2 regions of the Idiomarina sp. UBA4206 genome follow, and region 1 is predicted to be linked to the other one. Evidence: predicted binding sites of a transcription regulator. Region 1 holds the regulator's gene; the other holds the start of a gene.
What was found. Region 1 encodes NrdR, which represses ribonucleotide reductase genes. Its sites were predicted from a motif close to AAACACNANATNTNGTGTTT; they were not measured.
Positions count from the first base shown of each region.

Region 2: nrdG (anaerobic ribonucleoside-triphosphate reductase activating protein) is a predicted target of NrdR. The motif match lies at 2,916-2,935, and genes of this name have one in related genera.

Region 1 is NZ_DFTS01000025.1:76,575-86,082, forward strand. It holds partial or broken gene B3180_RS05655 (2-dehydropantoate 2-reductase) at 1-622, shown strand, start outside; gene ribBA (bifunctional 3,4-dihydroxy-2-butanone-4-phosphate synthase/GTP cyclohydrolase II) at 623-1,738, opposite strand; gene ribD (bifunctional diaminohydroxyphosphoribosylaminopyrimidine deaminase/5-amino-6-(5-phosphoribosylamino)uracil reductase RibD) at 1,751-2,878, opposite strand; gene nrdR (transcriptional regulator NrdR) at 2,871-3,320, opposite strand; gene glyA (serine hydroxymethyltransferase) at 3,360-4,616, opposite strand; gene ettA (energy-dependent translational throttle protein EttA) at 4,776-6,440, shown strand; gene radA (DNA repair protein RadA) at 6,488-7,852, opposite strand; gene B3180_RS05690 (PilZ domain-containing protein) at 7,918-9,508, shown strand, end outside.
Region 2 is NZ_DFTS01000070.1:68-4,417, forward strand. It holds gene B3180_RS13880 (hypothetical protein) at 54-458, opposite strand; gene nrdD (anaerobic ribonucleoside-triphosphate reductase) at 569-2,407, opposite strand; gene nrdG (anaerobic ribonucleoside-triphosphate reductase activating protein) at 2,410-2,883, opposite strand; partial or broken gene B3180_RS13895 (cbb3-type cytochrome c oxidase subunit I) at 3,258-4,350, shown strand, end outside.

The sequences.
Region 1 (9,508 bases):
TTTTGATAAAAGTATGCCTATTGTTTTGAGTCATAACGGCATGGTTGAGCTACCTAAGACATTAAGGCAGCTTAATCTGCATCCTATGGTGACGACTCATGGAGCAGTTAAGAGCAAAAACGAAAACGGTATTATTCGTATTGAGCACAGAGGCACGGGTCGCAGTTGGCTCGAAGTCAGGCAAGAAGAGCCAGAGCCCTGGTCAACCCTTCAGCAAGCCTTCCCGCCACTTGTACTTGAGCAGAATACTAGCCAGCGGCGCTGGTTAAAGTTAATAATTAACTGTGTAATAAATCCACTAACAGCCATTTATAAGTGCGAAAACGGAAAGTTACTTGAGGATAAGTGGCAATCGCAAATCGTAAGCTTGGTTAACGAAGCCGTTGCTGTGGCTGAAACTCAGAACGTAGTCTTAGACGCTAAGATGTGCCACCGGGAAGTATTGAGAGTTGCACAAGAGACTGCGCTAAATAGCTCATCGATGTTGCAGGATATCAAGCAGCAAAGGCGCACTGAAATAGAGCAATTAACCGGTTACTTGATTAAAACAGGTGAGTCGGCAGACGTCGCCACGCCAACTCACCAACAGCTGCTGAATGAATTTCAAAAGCGTTACGGTTAATTAGTCTTTATCTTCAATAAAGTCGACCACTTCAAGCCCAAAACCCGATAAAGCCGAATAACGTTTTGGTGAACTCATTAAATGCATCTTATGAATATCAAGGTCAGCCAAAATCTGTGAACCTAAACCGACATTACGAGAAGCATTTGAAGCTGACGCAGTAGGTTTGTGCTCACCTTTGTCCTGTGCCTCAAACTCCTGAACCTGTGCAATGATATTATCCGGTGTTTGTTGACGACCAATAATAACCAGTACACCGTCATGTTCAGCAATATAAGACATCGCCTTTTGAATTGGCCAGCTGCGCTTGGCAGCTCGCTCGGTTAAAAAGGTGTCATGGAAAGTGTCCTGTAAGTGAACACGCACATTCGTTACCTTATCCTGCGATAAATCGCCATGAACCAGTGCATAATGCACCTGCTTGTCTATCGTGTCCTGATAAGTCACCAAATGAAACTTACCAAAGGCTGTAGGCAGGCTGCATTCTGCGACACGTTCAATGGTTTTTTCCTGGATTGAGCGATACTCAATAAGGTCAGCAATGGTGCCTACTTTAATGTCATGCGCTTTAGCAAAAGCTTCAAGGTCAGGGCGACGCGCCATGGTACCGTCTTCGTTTAACACTTCGACAATAACCGAGGCGGGCTCAAAACCAGCTAAACGCGCTAAGTCGCAACCGGCTTCGGTATGCCCGGCGCGGTTAAGCACCCCACCCGATTTAGCTTTTAACGGAAAAATATGACCCGGCATAACTAAATCTTCGGGCTTCGCATCTTTTTTAACGGCGTCCAGCACTGTTTTCGCTCTGTCGGCAGCAGAGATCCCCGTTGTTACTCCCTCTGCGGCTTCAATGGAAACCGTAAAGTTTGTTGCATAAGGCGCGTTGTTTTTATCGACCATTAACGGAAGATTAAGTTGTTTACAGCGTTCCTCGGTTAGCGTCAAGCAGATAAGTCCACGACCATAACGCGCCATAAAGTTAATGGATTCAGGCGTTACGCACTCAGCGGCAATAATAATGTCGCCTTCGTTTTCGCGATCTTCATCATCCATCAGGATAACCATTTTTCCCTGACGAATGTCTTCAATAATCTCTTCTGTGCTATGCAGTGACATAACGCTTTACCCTTAATCTTGTGTTTGAGGTACTGCTACCAAGCGTTGATCCGGGCCAACCTGCCGGCGATCAATAACTTTAAATCTTGGCGCTGAAGCTAATTCTAATGGTTCACTCATGTCGATAACCGAACGGCCATGGTGACCCAGTATTTGACCAGAGCTGTATATCATCATTCGGTCACAGAGTTGCTGTTCAATAATCGCACCTGCCAGACTAGCGCCGCACTCTGTCCACACCTGATTGATTTCACGTTTAGCTAATTCAATCATCAGTGCTTTTAAACACACTTTGCCGTCTCTGTCCGCTTCAATAATAAGCTCATGGCAATGTGGGTGCCGAGTGTCCTTGCCCGGCGTTGTGCGTACCAGCCAAACAGGCGCCGGTGACTCAAACACCCGGGCATCATCATTCACCCGATGTTGGCTGTCGATAATAATACGTACTGGCTGTTTTAATGGTTCAGGCAGTGGTCGTGATGCCGGCCATTGATTAACTCGTACGGTAAGCTTCGGGTTATCCGCTAAAACCGTTGCTGCGCCGGTCAAAATAGCATCTGCCTGAGCGCGATAAGTCTGCACGTCACTGCGAGATTCCGCAGAGGTAATCCACTGGCTGCGACCATCCGCCAAAGCGGTTTTCCCATCGAGTGAAGTCGCCATTTTTAAGGTGAGCCACGGGCGTTGTCGTGTCATGCGGGAAATAAACCCGGGGTTCAAACTTTCGGCTGCGGACTGCAACGTACCAACGTCAACACGTATGCCTGCCTCTTCTAAACGCTTAATCCCGTTACCACTGACGCGGGGATTAGGATCCCGCATAGCCACAACAACGCGGGCAATGCCAGACTCAATAAGAGCGTCGGCACAAGGCGGAGTTCGTCCAATATGGCTGCAGGGTTCAAGAGTGACATAAGCGGTTGCCCCTTTTGCCTTTGTACCTGCAAGCCGCAAAGCATGAGCTTCGGCATGAGCTTCACCGGCCTGATGATGCCAACCTTCTGCGATAACTTCTTCGCCGACAGTAATGACACAGCCCACAGCCGGGTTAGGCCGGGTTGTCATTAACCCACGCCGCGCGAGTTTTAACGCGCGGTGCATCATTATATGGTCAAACTGTTGTTCTAATAAATTAGTCATTCAGGCGTGCGATTTCTTCACCAAACTCACGGATATCCTCGAAAGAACGGTACACCGACGCAAAACGAACATAAGCAACTTTATCAATCTGTTTCAGGTTTTCCATAACCAAACTACCGATAAAGTTGCTGCTAATTTCGCGCTCACCGGTGGCGCGTATGCTCGACTTTATTTTGTTGATTGCCTGCTCCATCAGCTCAAGACTCACAGGACGCTTTTCCAACGCTCTTAATAAACCGTTGCGCAGCTTATCTTCGTTAAATGGTTCACGCGAACCATCGGTTTTGATGACTCGCGGCATAATCAGCTCTGCCGTTTCAAAGGTCGTAAAGCGCTCTTTGCAATGGTTGCATTCACGCCTGCGACGAACCGAGGCCCCATCCGCAACAAGTCGCGAATCGATAACCTTAGTATCTTGTGTGCCGCAAAATGGACAATGCATTGCCTGACTCCTTTAAGTGCGCTTTACAACTGCTATTCATTAACCGTAAACAGGAAACCTGGCGCATAACGCTTTTACTTGCTCGCGAACTTCGCTGATTTTGCTTTCATCAGAAATATCATCCAGAACATCGCAAATCCAGTTCGCAACCTGCTCGGCTTCGGCTTCTTGAAAACCACGACGGGTAATAGCCGGTGTGCCTAAACGCAAACCTGAAGTGACAAACGGTGAGCGCGGATCATTAGGCACGGCATTTTTGTTCACGGTAATAAAAGCATTACCTAAAGCTGCATCCGCATCTTTACCGGTAATGTCTTTGTCAATTAAGTCAACCAGGAACAAGTGGTTCTGAGTGCCATTGGAGACGATTTTATAGCCGCGCGCCTGCATGGTTTTAACCATAGCGTTGGCGTTCACTAATACCTGCTTTTGATATTCTTTAAATTCCGGCTGCAAGGCTTCCTGGAAAGCAACCGCTTTACCAGCAATAACATGGCAAAGTGGGCCACCCTGGTTACCCGGGAATACCGCGCTGTTTAACTTCTTGTGTAACTTCTCATCGTCACTACCTGAAATGATCAAGCCGCCACGTGGACCCGCAAGAGTTTTGTGTGTGGTCGTCGTAACAACGTGAGCATAAGGTACCGGGTTAGGATATTCACCGGCGGCAATTAAGCCTGCAACATGAGCCATGTCGACCATTAGATAGGCATCGACTTTGTCAGCAATTTCACGGAACTTTTTCCAGTCAACAATACCAGAGTAGGCTGAAAAGCCTGCAACAATCACTTTCGGCTTATGTTCCTGCGCCAGCTTTTCAACTTCGGCGTAATCGATTTCGCCAGTGGACTCATCCAAACCATATGAAACCGCGTTGTAGAGTTTGCCTGAAAAATTAACCCCGGAGCCGTGAGTTAAGTGACCACCGTGAGCAAGACTCATACCAAGGAAAGTATCACCGGCTTCCATAAGAGCCATGAAAGCAGCGGTATTTGCCTGAGAACCTGAGTGCGGCTGAACGTTTGCGTACTTAGCACCAAACAGTTGCTTTGCGCGCTCAATCGCTAAGTCTTCGACTTTATCGACAAACTCGCAGCCGCCGTAATAGCGCTTATGCGGATAGCCTTCCGCGTATTTATTGGTTAGCTGCGAGCCCTGAGCCTGCATAACCCGCGGACTGGTATAGTTTTCTGATGCAATCAGTTCAATGTGTTGTTCCTGACGTTCAACTTCACCTTGCATCGCCTGCCATAAGTCCGCATCAAAGTCGGCAATGTTCATCTCAGATTTCAGCATTACAGCTCTCCAAATCATTAAATGGTCTTAATTTGTCCGGTATTTTACCTTAAAACACAAATGAGTGCCTAGTTCAGCGCAACAAAGTTTGGGGATGTTCGTAAATAACAGTAAACTATGCAGTAACTTTTTTGTTGATAGGAAGGATTTTACGTCGCTATGGCGCAATATATCTATTCAATGTCTCAGGTGAGCAAAGTTGTTCCACCTAAGAAAACCATCTTAAAAGATATTTCTCTGTCGTTTTTTCCGGGGGCCAAAATTGGTGTTCTGGGTGTCAACGGTGCCGGTAAGTCAACCTTACTACGCATTATGGCGGGTGTTGATAAAGAGTACGAAGGTGAAGCCCGCGCTTTATCGGGAACTCAAATTGGTTATCTGCCTCAGGAACCACAGCTGGACGAAAATAAAACGGTGAAAGAAACCGTTGAAGAAGCGGTGGCGGATGTTAAAGAAGCCTTCGCTAAGCTCGATGAAATTTACGCGGCTTACGCCGACGAAAATGCGGATTTCGATGCCCTATCAAAAGAACAAGGCGAATTAGAAGCTTTGTTGCAGGCTAAAGACGGTCATAACATCGACAACATTCTCGAGCGTGCAGCCGATGCACTGCGCTTACCTGAGTGGGATGCTAAAATAGGCAACTTGTCGGGTGGTGAAAGACGCCGTGTCGCGATTTGCCGCTTACTGTTATCTAAACCGGATATGCTGCTGTTAGACGAGCCTACCAACCACCTGGATGCGGAATCTGTGGCCTGGCTTGAACGTTTCCTGCACGATTACACCGGTACCGTCGTTGCCATTACCCACGACCGTTACTTCCTTGATAACGTTGCTGGTTGGATCCTTGAACTTGACCGTGGCTATGGTATTCCATGGGAAGGTAACTACTCTTCCTGGCTGGAACAGAAAGAGAAACGCCTGGAGCAGGAAGAGCGTTCAGAAAAAGCACGCCAGCGCACGATTAAACAAGAGCTGGAGTGGGTACGTACTAACCCCAAAGGCCGTCAGGCGAAAAGCAAAGCGCGTCTTAATCGCTTTGAAGAGCTGCAAAGTGGCGACTATCAGAAACGTAACGAGACCAACGAGTTGTTTATTCCGCCAGGCCCTCGTCTGGGTGATAAGGTCATTGAAGTTAACGGTATTAGTAAGGCTTACGAGAAGCGCCAACTTATCGACAACCTAAGCTTCAGTGTTCCTAAAGGCGCTATTGTCGGTATTATCGGCCCTAACGGCGCGGGTAAATCAACCTTGTTCCGTATGATCAGCGGCGAAGAAAAGCCTGACAGTGGTTCTATCGAATTGGGTGAAACCGTGCAACTGGCCAGTGTTGATCAGTTCCGCGACAACATGGATGACAAGAAAACCGTCTTTGAAGAAATTACTGACGGTAACGACATCCTGAAAATTGGTAACTTTGAAGTTAATGGTCGCGCCTATGTTGGCCGTTTTAACTTCCGCGGTACCGACCAACAAAAACGCATTGGCGAATTGTCTGGTGGTGAACGTAACCGGGTGCATTTGGCTAAGCTATTAAAAGCCGGCGGTAACGTTCTGTTGCTCGATGAGCCAACCAACGACTTGGATGTTGAAACCTTACGGGCACTTGAGGAAGCCATTCTGGAGTTCCCGGGCTCTGTCATGGTTATCTCGCACGACCGTTGGTTCCTTGACCGTATCGCTACCCATATTCTGGATTACCGTGATGAAGGCGAAGTGGTCTTCTACGAAGGTAACTACAGCGACTACGAAGCTTACATGAAAGAAAAATTCGGTGAGCAGGCGATGGAGCCACATCGCATTAAATACAAACCTATTGGTTAATAGACCGGGTATCAAAAGGGAGCATAAAGCTCCCTTTTTTCTGCAAACTACATCACATCCAGTGCTTGTTGAAGGTTTTTCACGCCAATCACTTCCATGCCTTTTGGTGACGTTTTTGGCGCATTACCGACAGGCACAATGGCTTTTTTAAAACCGTGTTTAGCCGCTTCGTTTAATCGCTCCAGGCCATTAGGTACCGGGCGTATCTCACCGGCCAGACCAACCTCACCAAACACAATTAATTCGCGCGGCAATGGTTCTCCTTTAAAGCTGGAGACAATGGCAAGCAACAACGCTAAGTCTGCTGACGTTTCGGAGACTTTAACGCCACCAACAACGTTCACAAAAACGTCCTGATCAGACACCTGCAAGCCACCGTGCCGATGCAAAACAGCCAGTAATAATGCTAATCGCGTTTGTTCCAGCCCCACAGCAACCCGGCGTGGGTTTGCCAGAGCCGAGTAATCAACCAGCGCCTGAATTTCAACCAATAGCGGTCGCGTACCTTCCCAAACCACCATAACAACCGAGCCATTTCCCTGGTCCTCCGCTCGTTGCAGGAATATAGCCGATGGATTTGAAACCTCTTTCAAACCACCGCCTGTCATCGCAAATACGCCAAGCTCGTTCACTGCACCAAAGCGATTTTTAGTACCGCGCAGAGTGCGATAGCGCGAGTCTGATGAGCCATCCAGAAGTACAGAGCAGTCAATGCAATGCTCCAGAACTTTAGGCCCGGCCAAATGCCCTTCTTTGGTCACGTGTCCTACCATAATAATGGCAACGTTCTTTTGCTTTGCGTAGCGCGTTAAAAAAGCTGCCGCCTCACGAACCTGCGAAACACTGCCCGGCGCTGACTGAATGTCAGCCATATGCATTACCTGAATGGAATCAATGACCATAATGGCAGGTTTTTCTTTGTCTGCCAGCTGACAAATACTTTCTACCGAGGTTTCAGAGAGCATGCGCAATTTGTCGGTTGGCAGATTAAGCCGCTGTGCCCGCATTGCTACCTGCTGCAAAGATTCCTCACCGGTCACGTAAAGCGCTGGCATACGTTCCGCCAACTTACATAGGGTTTGCAATAATAAAGTACTCTTACCGGCACCGGGTGAACCACCTATCAGTATTGCCGAACCGGGGACTACACCACCACCTAAAACCCGGTCAAATTCCTGAAAACCCGAGCTGAAACGCGGGACTTCCTGCAAGTCGACCTCGTTAAGAGTCTGAACCCTGGCATCGGTAATACCACTAAAGCCCCGACGGTCTGACGAATTAGAGGTTGTTTTAGACGTTAAACGAATTTCAGTAAGCGTATTCCAGGCCTTACATTCCGTGCATTGTCCCAGCCAACGAGGGAAGTCTGCACCACAGTCATTACACACATATGCACTTTTTGCTTTTGCCATTCGTCTGCTTCTCGTTTTATGATGAGGTATTACTCAAGAATAATTATAAAAAATAGTAGACTTCGATGCCTAATCAGTATTTTGACCAACTTATCGATCAGTTAAAGCCGCTCGTTTACGATACCGACTTTGATACGCTGTTTCAGTCTTTAACTGAAAACGAAGATGGTCCGACCCGCTTCAAACTAAAAATGGAGCTTAGACGTTTGGCGGCTCCTTGTCACCGTACCGTTGATTTACGTAATCAAGTAGACGGTGAATGTCACCCTTACGAGTACAACGGCCGCAGGCATCAACTTGACGATGTCGCCATTGAAATTTTTGAGCGCGGCCTGGAAACCTATAAAGGCGTTTTCACACAAGATACTTTCGAGCAAATTCTGGATGCTGATAACCATCTGCGCCAGGCTCGTGAAGAAGAAAGAGCTTTTGCCCAAAGTTTAGCCGACCATAACGCCGAGCCTTTAAATGGTCAATCGCCCTTTCCTAATGCTGATAATGAAGCCGAATCCTACTTGTTGGAAACCTTTCACTTTGGTCAATACCCGTATCGTGCCGAAGAACGGATGAATTTTACCATCGAAGTTGGTCTTGAAGACAGTAAAGGAAAAACCTATAACGCGGTAACAACGGATATTTCAATTACCGGCATGCGCGTGCGTGTAGATGACGAGCATAGCTTTCAGTACGACGAACTGGTATCGCTCTACTTTACCGGGCTGGCAAAAGAGTTCACGGTAGATCCCGATACTCGCATCCCATACCGCGTTGTTGGTGTACAGGAAGTTGACAACAAGCACTACCTCAAATTAAACCGTGACCCCGACTACCACTCTGCCGAACTGGATAAGTTTTTTCACCGCTTTATCAACGGCTACAAAAAGCGCTACCGAGTCAATGTCGATAACACCTACAACACCATCATCACTAAAGGTCATGAACAGCTTCTGTTGCCCAGAATGCAGCAACTTCCGGTGTTCTTTTCTGAATCTAACCGTCAACTTGTTGCCGATTATGTCTTAACCACGGATAACAACCGGTTCATCTTAAATAACTGGATAAACGAACTGAACCAAATCAGTTTCGGCTCAGTCTTTAATGTCCGTCGTAGCCGCTGGTTACTGCAGGACTTACTCAACAAAAAAAGTGCACGGTTACTGATTCTGACCTTTTCAATAACGGCACGAGGTAAAATATATAACTACTCAGCAACGGTTGAAGAGCTACAGAAAACCGGGTTATGGGAAACCTATGTTGCGTTTGGAAGTCAGAAAGCCTCGTGGCGAGTCTACCAAATTGATTTGCGCCCAGTTGACCTGAATCAGGCCTGGCAGCCGCAGAGTGTGCCAAAAAATATCAATGTCCCGTTCCGGTTAAATCCGCCTACCGCGCAGGTCAAAAGAGCAATTTCTCCATTGCGGTACATGGGGGTCGTTAACGATATTACCGACAGTTTAAATGGCTTTTTCGATACCGAACTGGACAAAAACAACCTTTCATCACTGAAGGCGTTTGCCCACCCCCCTGCGGTACCAATTCGAACAAAAGAGGCGCGGCTGGAGTTTATCAATTTACGCAGTGAGAAACGTTTTAGCTACCGTAGCCGCTGTCGCGTTCGGGTTGGAAAGTATGTCCGGGACGGCATGATCATTGACC
Region 2 (4,350 bases), on a different contig from region 1:
GTAATAACGGTAATCAGAAATTTTGTCATGGCCACATAGGGCGCAGCGTACCTCTACAGTAACTGCACCAACTCTCCTTGTCGGTTAATGGTTAAAAAATGTTTGATCATGCCGGCCTGAATTTGCTGCACCATCATTTCCAGTGGCTGGCTGGCTTCGTCGCTTGAAATGGGATGACCGCCGCGGCCGTCCATTGCGCTGATAAACGCAATATCCCAGTCAATGTCAGTGCGTTTAGACTCTTCAACCAACGCAGAAAAGTCTTCGACTTCTTCGGGCAGTTTATCGACACAAAGTACCGGCTCTAATGTGCCGCCTTCCTGTGTTTCGAATTGCTGCTTCTGACTGTCTGTCGGTTGCTCGGGGAGTTGCGCTTTTGCTAACACAAACAGCAAACGCTGAGGTTCGTGTTGTTGTTTTGCTGCTTTTATAAAGTCTTGATAACTATTGATTTCCATGGCTTCACCTGAATTTCCGGAAGTGCGCGCGGAGAATACCATAAAAGCGCAATTTTAAGGCATGAAAAAAGAGGGAGGCGGGCTCCCTCTTTATGGGTAGTTTTCAGATTTTAGCTGGCTTTTCGCAGCCCAATATTGGCTTGCGCTGCGCCAACAGCAACCTCTGACGGCTGTTTACGGTGATAATGACGCAAATGATGCTCTTTGCGTCGACCAGCGCTAAATGCCGATACACGTTTCAGGTAGCCAATAACCCGTGTACCGTAGTCTATGTCTGCAGAGCCACAGCTGGAACATTCGCTTAAGGTGCGTTTATCAATCTGTTCGCAGGCATTACAAATGGTAATCTTGACGTTAATGCAGAAGTAGTTACAGCCCGTTTTTGCGGCAATATTCAGTAACGACAAATACCCTGAGGTATTGAGCTTTTCATCAAGGTTTAAGTGCAGAGCCGAACCGCCGTCCAGGTATTCAATCAACTCTTTTCCATGAAGAACAAGCTTATCCAATGCATTGGCGTCGTCGTCTTCTACCGCATAAAAATAGGAGTTGTAGCAGTCACGGCTCACTTTGTAGCCGTCAGCTCTGTCCCACTTAGCGTTTTTCACACCCAGGTTTTCTGCTGGCACGAACTCGGTATTGAACATATAGCCGTATTCTTTTTTCGCCGCTTTATTAGCGTCGTAAATCATTTTTAAATGGTTCTGCACAAAGTCTTTATAAGCCTGGTTGTTACCTGCGGTAATCCCCTGCGACTCAGCCGCTTCAACCATGCCGTTAATGCCTATAGTCAGGAACTGCTTGTCCAGAGTAATAAAGCCGGCGTCATAAACAGTTAACAGACCCGCTTCTTTATATTCTTCCATCAACTTTCTGTAAGCCACCTGATACTTATGAATTTTGCTGACTTCTTCGTCTAAACCTCTGCCATCCTGAACCAAGCGGTTCATGTTCATGGTTATGACATCAATAGAGCCTGTAGCGACCCCACCGGCACCTAAGGTATAAGAAAAGGTATTGTCGCTTATTTCACTCCGTAGTCGGCAACATGACGCTAACGAGTCGGCATTGTCAGATAAGTAGACAAAGAAGGAGTTACCATTAGCCATTTCTCCGGCGATTTTCTCTGCAAACGGCTGATCTTTACATTGCCCGTCGTTGGTTAACATGGCAACCGTCACCACCGGGAAGGTTAGAATCGTTTTTTCGCGTTCCTTATTAAACCAGTCCAGGAAGAAGTCCTGCAGCGCGCTCACCGAGCTCCACTCCGGTTTAGTGAAGTCTGCAGGGAAAACAAACTCACCAAACATACTGTCAAAGTAATGCTGGTCGTAAATAGAGATATTCCAGAACACACTCTGGTAGCCGCGGGCCGCCGCAGGCTGATTCAGCGCATATACCACGTGCTGCAGGTGGTTTTCAATTTCGTGGCGGTGGGTGTTTAAGTAATCGTCCCCGTAGTCTTTACGGGCAAAGTAGTCGAAGTAGGTTAAGAACTCGACCGTTGCCACAGCCCCGGCAAACTGCGAGCTCACGGCAAAAACAAAGTTAACGAACGTGCCGCAGAACGACTCTAAATGCTTAGGTGCCTGAGACTCACCGCCCAGCTTGGTTAAGCCGTCACGTAGAAACGGATACATAGTGACTGAAACACAGTAGGGCTTCAGACTGGTTTCATCGTGCACGTAAATTTCATGGTCCTCAATTTGACGCACGTATTCTTTCGCCAAATCGTTACCAAAAAGCTCACTAATTTTATTACTGACTTGTTTGCGGTTAACCTGCACAAAAAAGTCTTTCATTAACTCGGCTTCAAGCGTTGCTATATTTTTTTGTGTGACGTTGGCGTTTGCGTCCATTTTTGAGCCATCAGCCGCATTTTGAGCGTGCAAGTACTCGTGGATGAAATCGACTTTGCCAGTGACTTGTTCTTCGTTTAAGCGCAACATAATTATTCTCCTGTTTGAAACTCGCAGTTCAATAACTGCTGTGTCCGTAAGTCATAGAATCGTTGGTTGGTCGTTGGACTTTCCAAGCCGCCCCGGGCAGCTATCCACGGTCCGGTTTTTAGATAAGTCAGTTGTTCACGAAGCGCTAGTGAGACGTTTTCATAGCCGGTATACAGACAAGTCTCCAGCCCTTCATTTTTTACTTGCTTTAATAGTTTCAGTAGTGCCGTTGGCTGCCACTCGCCACCCAAAAATAAAACGCAGCTAATTAATCCGCGATATTTTTGCAACTGCTGCTGAAGGTGCTCCTGCGTCAGTGGCTCGCCACTTCCGACCGGCCAGCTATCCACACTATGGCAACCTTTGCACCCAACCGGGCAGCCGGTAATGGTGTAAGCTAACGCCACTTCTCCCGGAACTTCCTGCCAGACAATCTGTTCCGCGCTGTAATGCAGTCTTGTGGGGTAAACCGGCATAAAACACCATATATCGTTAGTTACTTGAAATTTAACACTACATATTGTGTTTCTAGCATAGGAGAGTCTGATGCGAATGCATTGATCCTGCTCAAGGTTTAAGCAGAAAGGAATAAAGCTGCCAACCCGCCTGAAGGGATACCTCTTTTAGGGTAGAAATGACCGTTAGGGTACTTTTAACCACGCCAGTTAAAACAACCTAATAAAACTCAGTCATAAAAACCCTATTTAAAATAAAAGCTATAGTAATCAACACTTTAAAAAGTGGCCTCAATATTGCAATTAGGTGAACGCATAGTGAATTAATAAGAATTCTCTGCTCATAAACCTATGGAGTAACAACATGAAGCTGTTCAGCATCAAGGAGGTCAATAATGGCCGGGTATCGTAAGCTTTGGTGGACATTAATTGCAGTTCTTGCAATTACCTTTGGCGTTTTAGGGTATTTTGGAACGGAAGTTTACCGGGAGGCTCCGCCTATTCCGGATAAGTTCATGAGTACCAATGGTAACGTCGTTGCAACCGAGGAATCGGTTTTAGACGGGCAGACAGCCTGGCAGTCGGTTGGCGGCATGCAGCTTGGCTCAATTTGGGGACATGGTGCTTACCAGGCTCCGGACTGGACAGCTGACTGGCTACACCGTGAGTTGCTGGCCTGGTTAGACATTCGTGCCCACGAAGTCTTCGATAAGCCTTATGAACAGCTTACTGGTGTACAACAGAACCAACTTGAGTACGAACTTAAGGAAGAGTATCGCACCAACACCTATGACAAAGCCTCAGACACCGTTACTCTTAGTGAGCGACGCATTCAGGCTATTGAGCAAACGGGTGAGTACTACTCAAAACTGTTCAGCGATGACCCGGAGCTTCGCCCTACTCGCGTAAGCTATGCAATGAAGGAAAACACTCTGCCTTCAGCTGAGCGTCGCGCAGTAATGAACGACTTTTTCTTCTGGACCGCATGGGCAGCTGCTACTGAACGTCCAGGTGCAGACATCACCTATACCAACAACTGGCCACATGAAACCTTGATAGATAACGTGCCTAGCGCAGAAAACATTATCTGGTCCATTGTCAGTGTTATCCTATTGATCGCCGGTATTGGTTTCTTAATTTGGGCGTGGGCATTCTTACGCGACAAAGAAGAAGAGGAACTGGTTGCGCCAGAGCATGATCCTATTGCTAAGGTTAAGCTGACTCCATCGCAAAAAGCTTTGGGCAAATATTTATTTATCGTTGTTGCTCTGTTCACTTTCCAGGTGTTAATGGGTGGTCTTACCGCGCACTACACAGTAGAAGGACAAGAGTTCTACGGTATTAATATTTCAGAGTGGTTCCCCTACTCACTAACTCGTACCTGGCATATTCAGGCCGCCATGTTCTGGATAGCGACCGGGTTCTTGTCTGCAGGACTCTTCCTTGCCCCGATTATTAACGGTGGTAAAGATCCGAAGTATCAGAAAC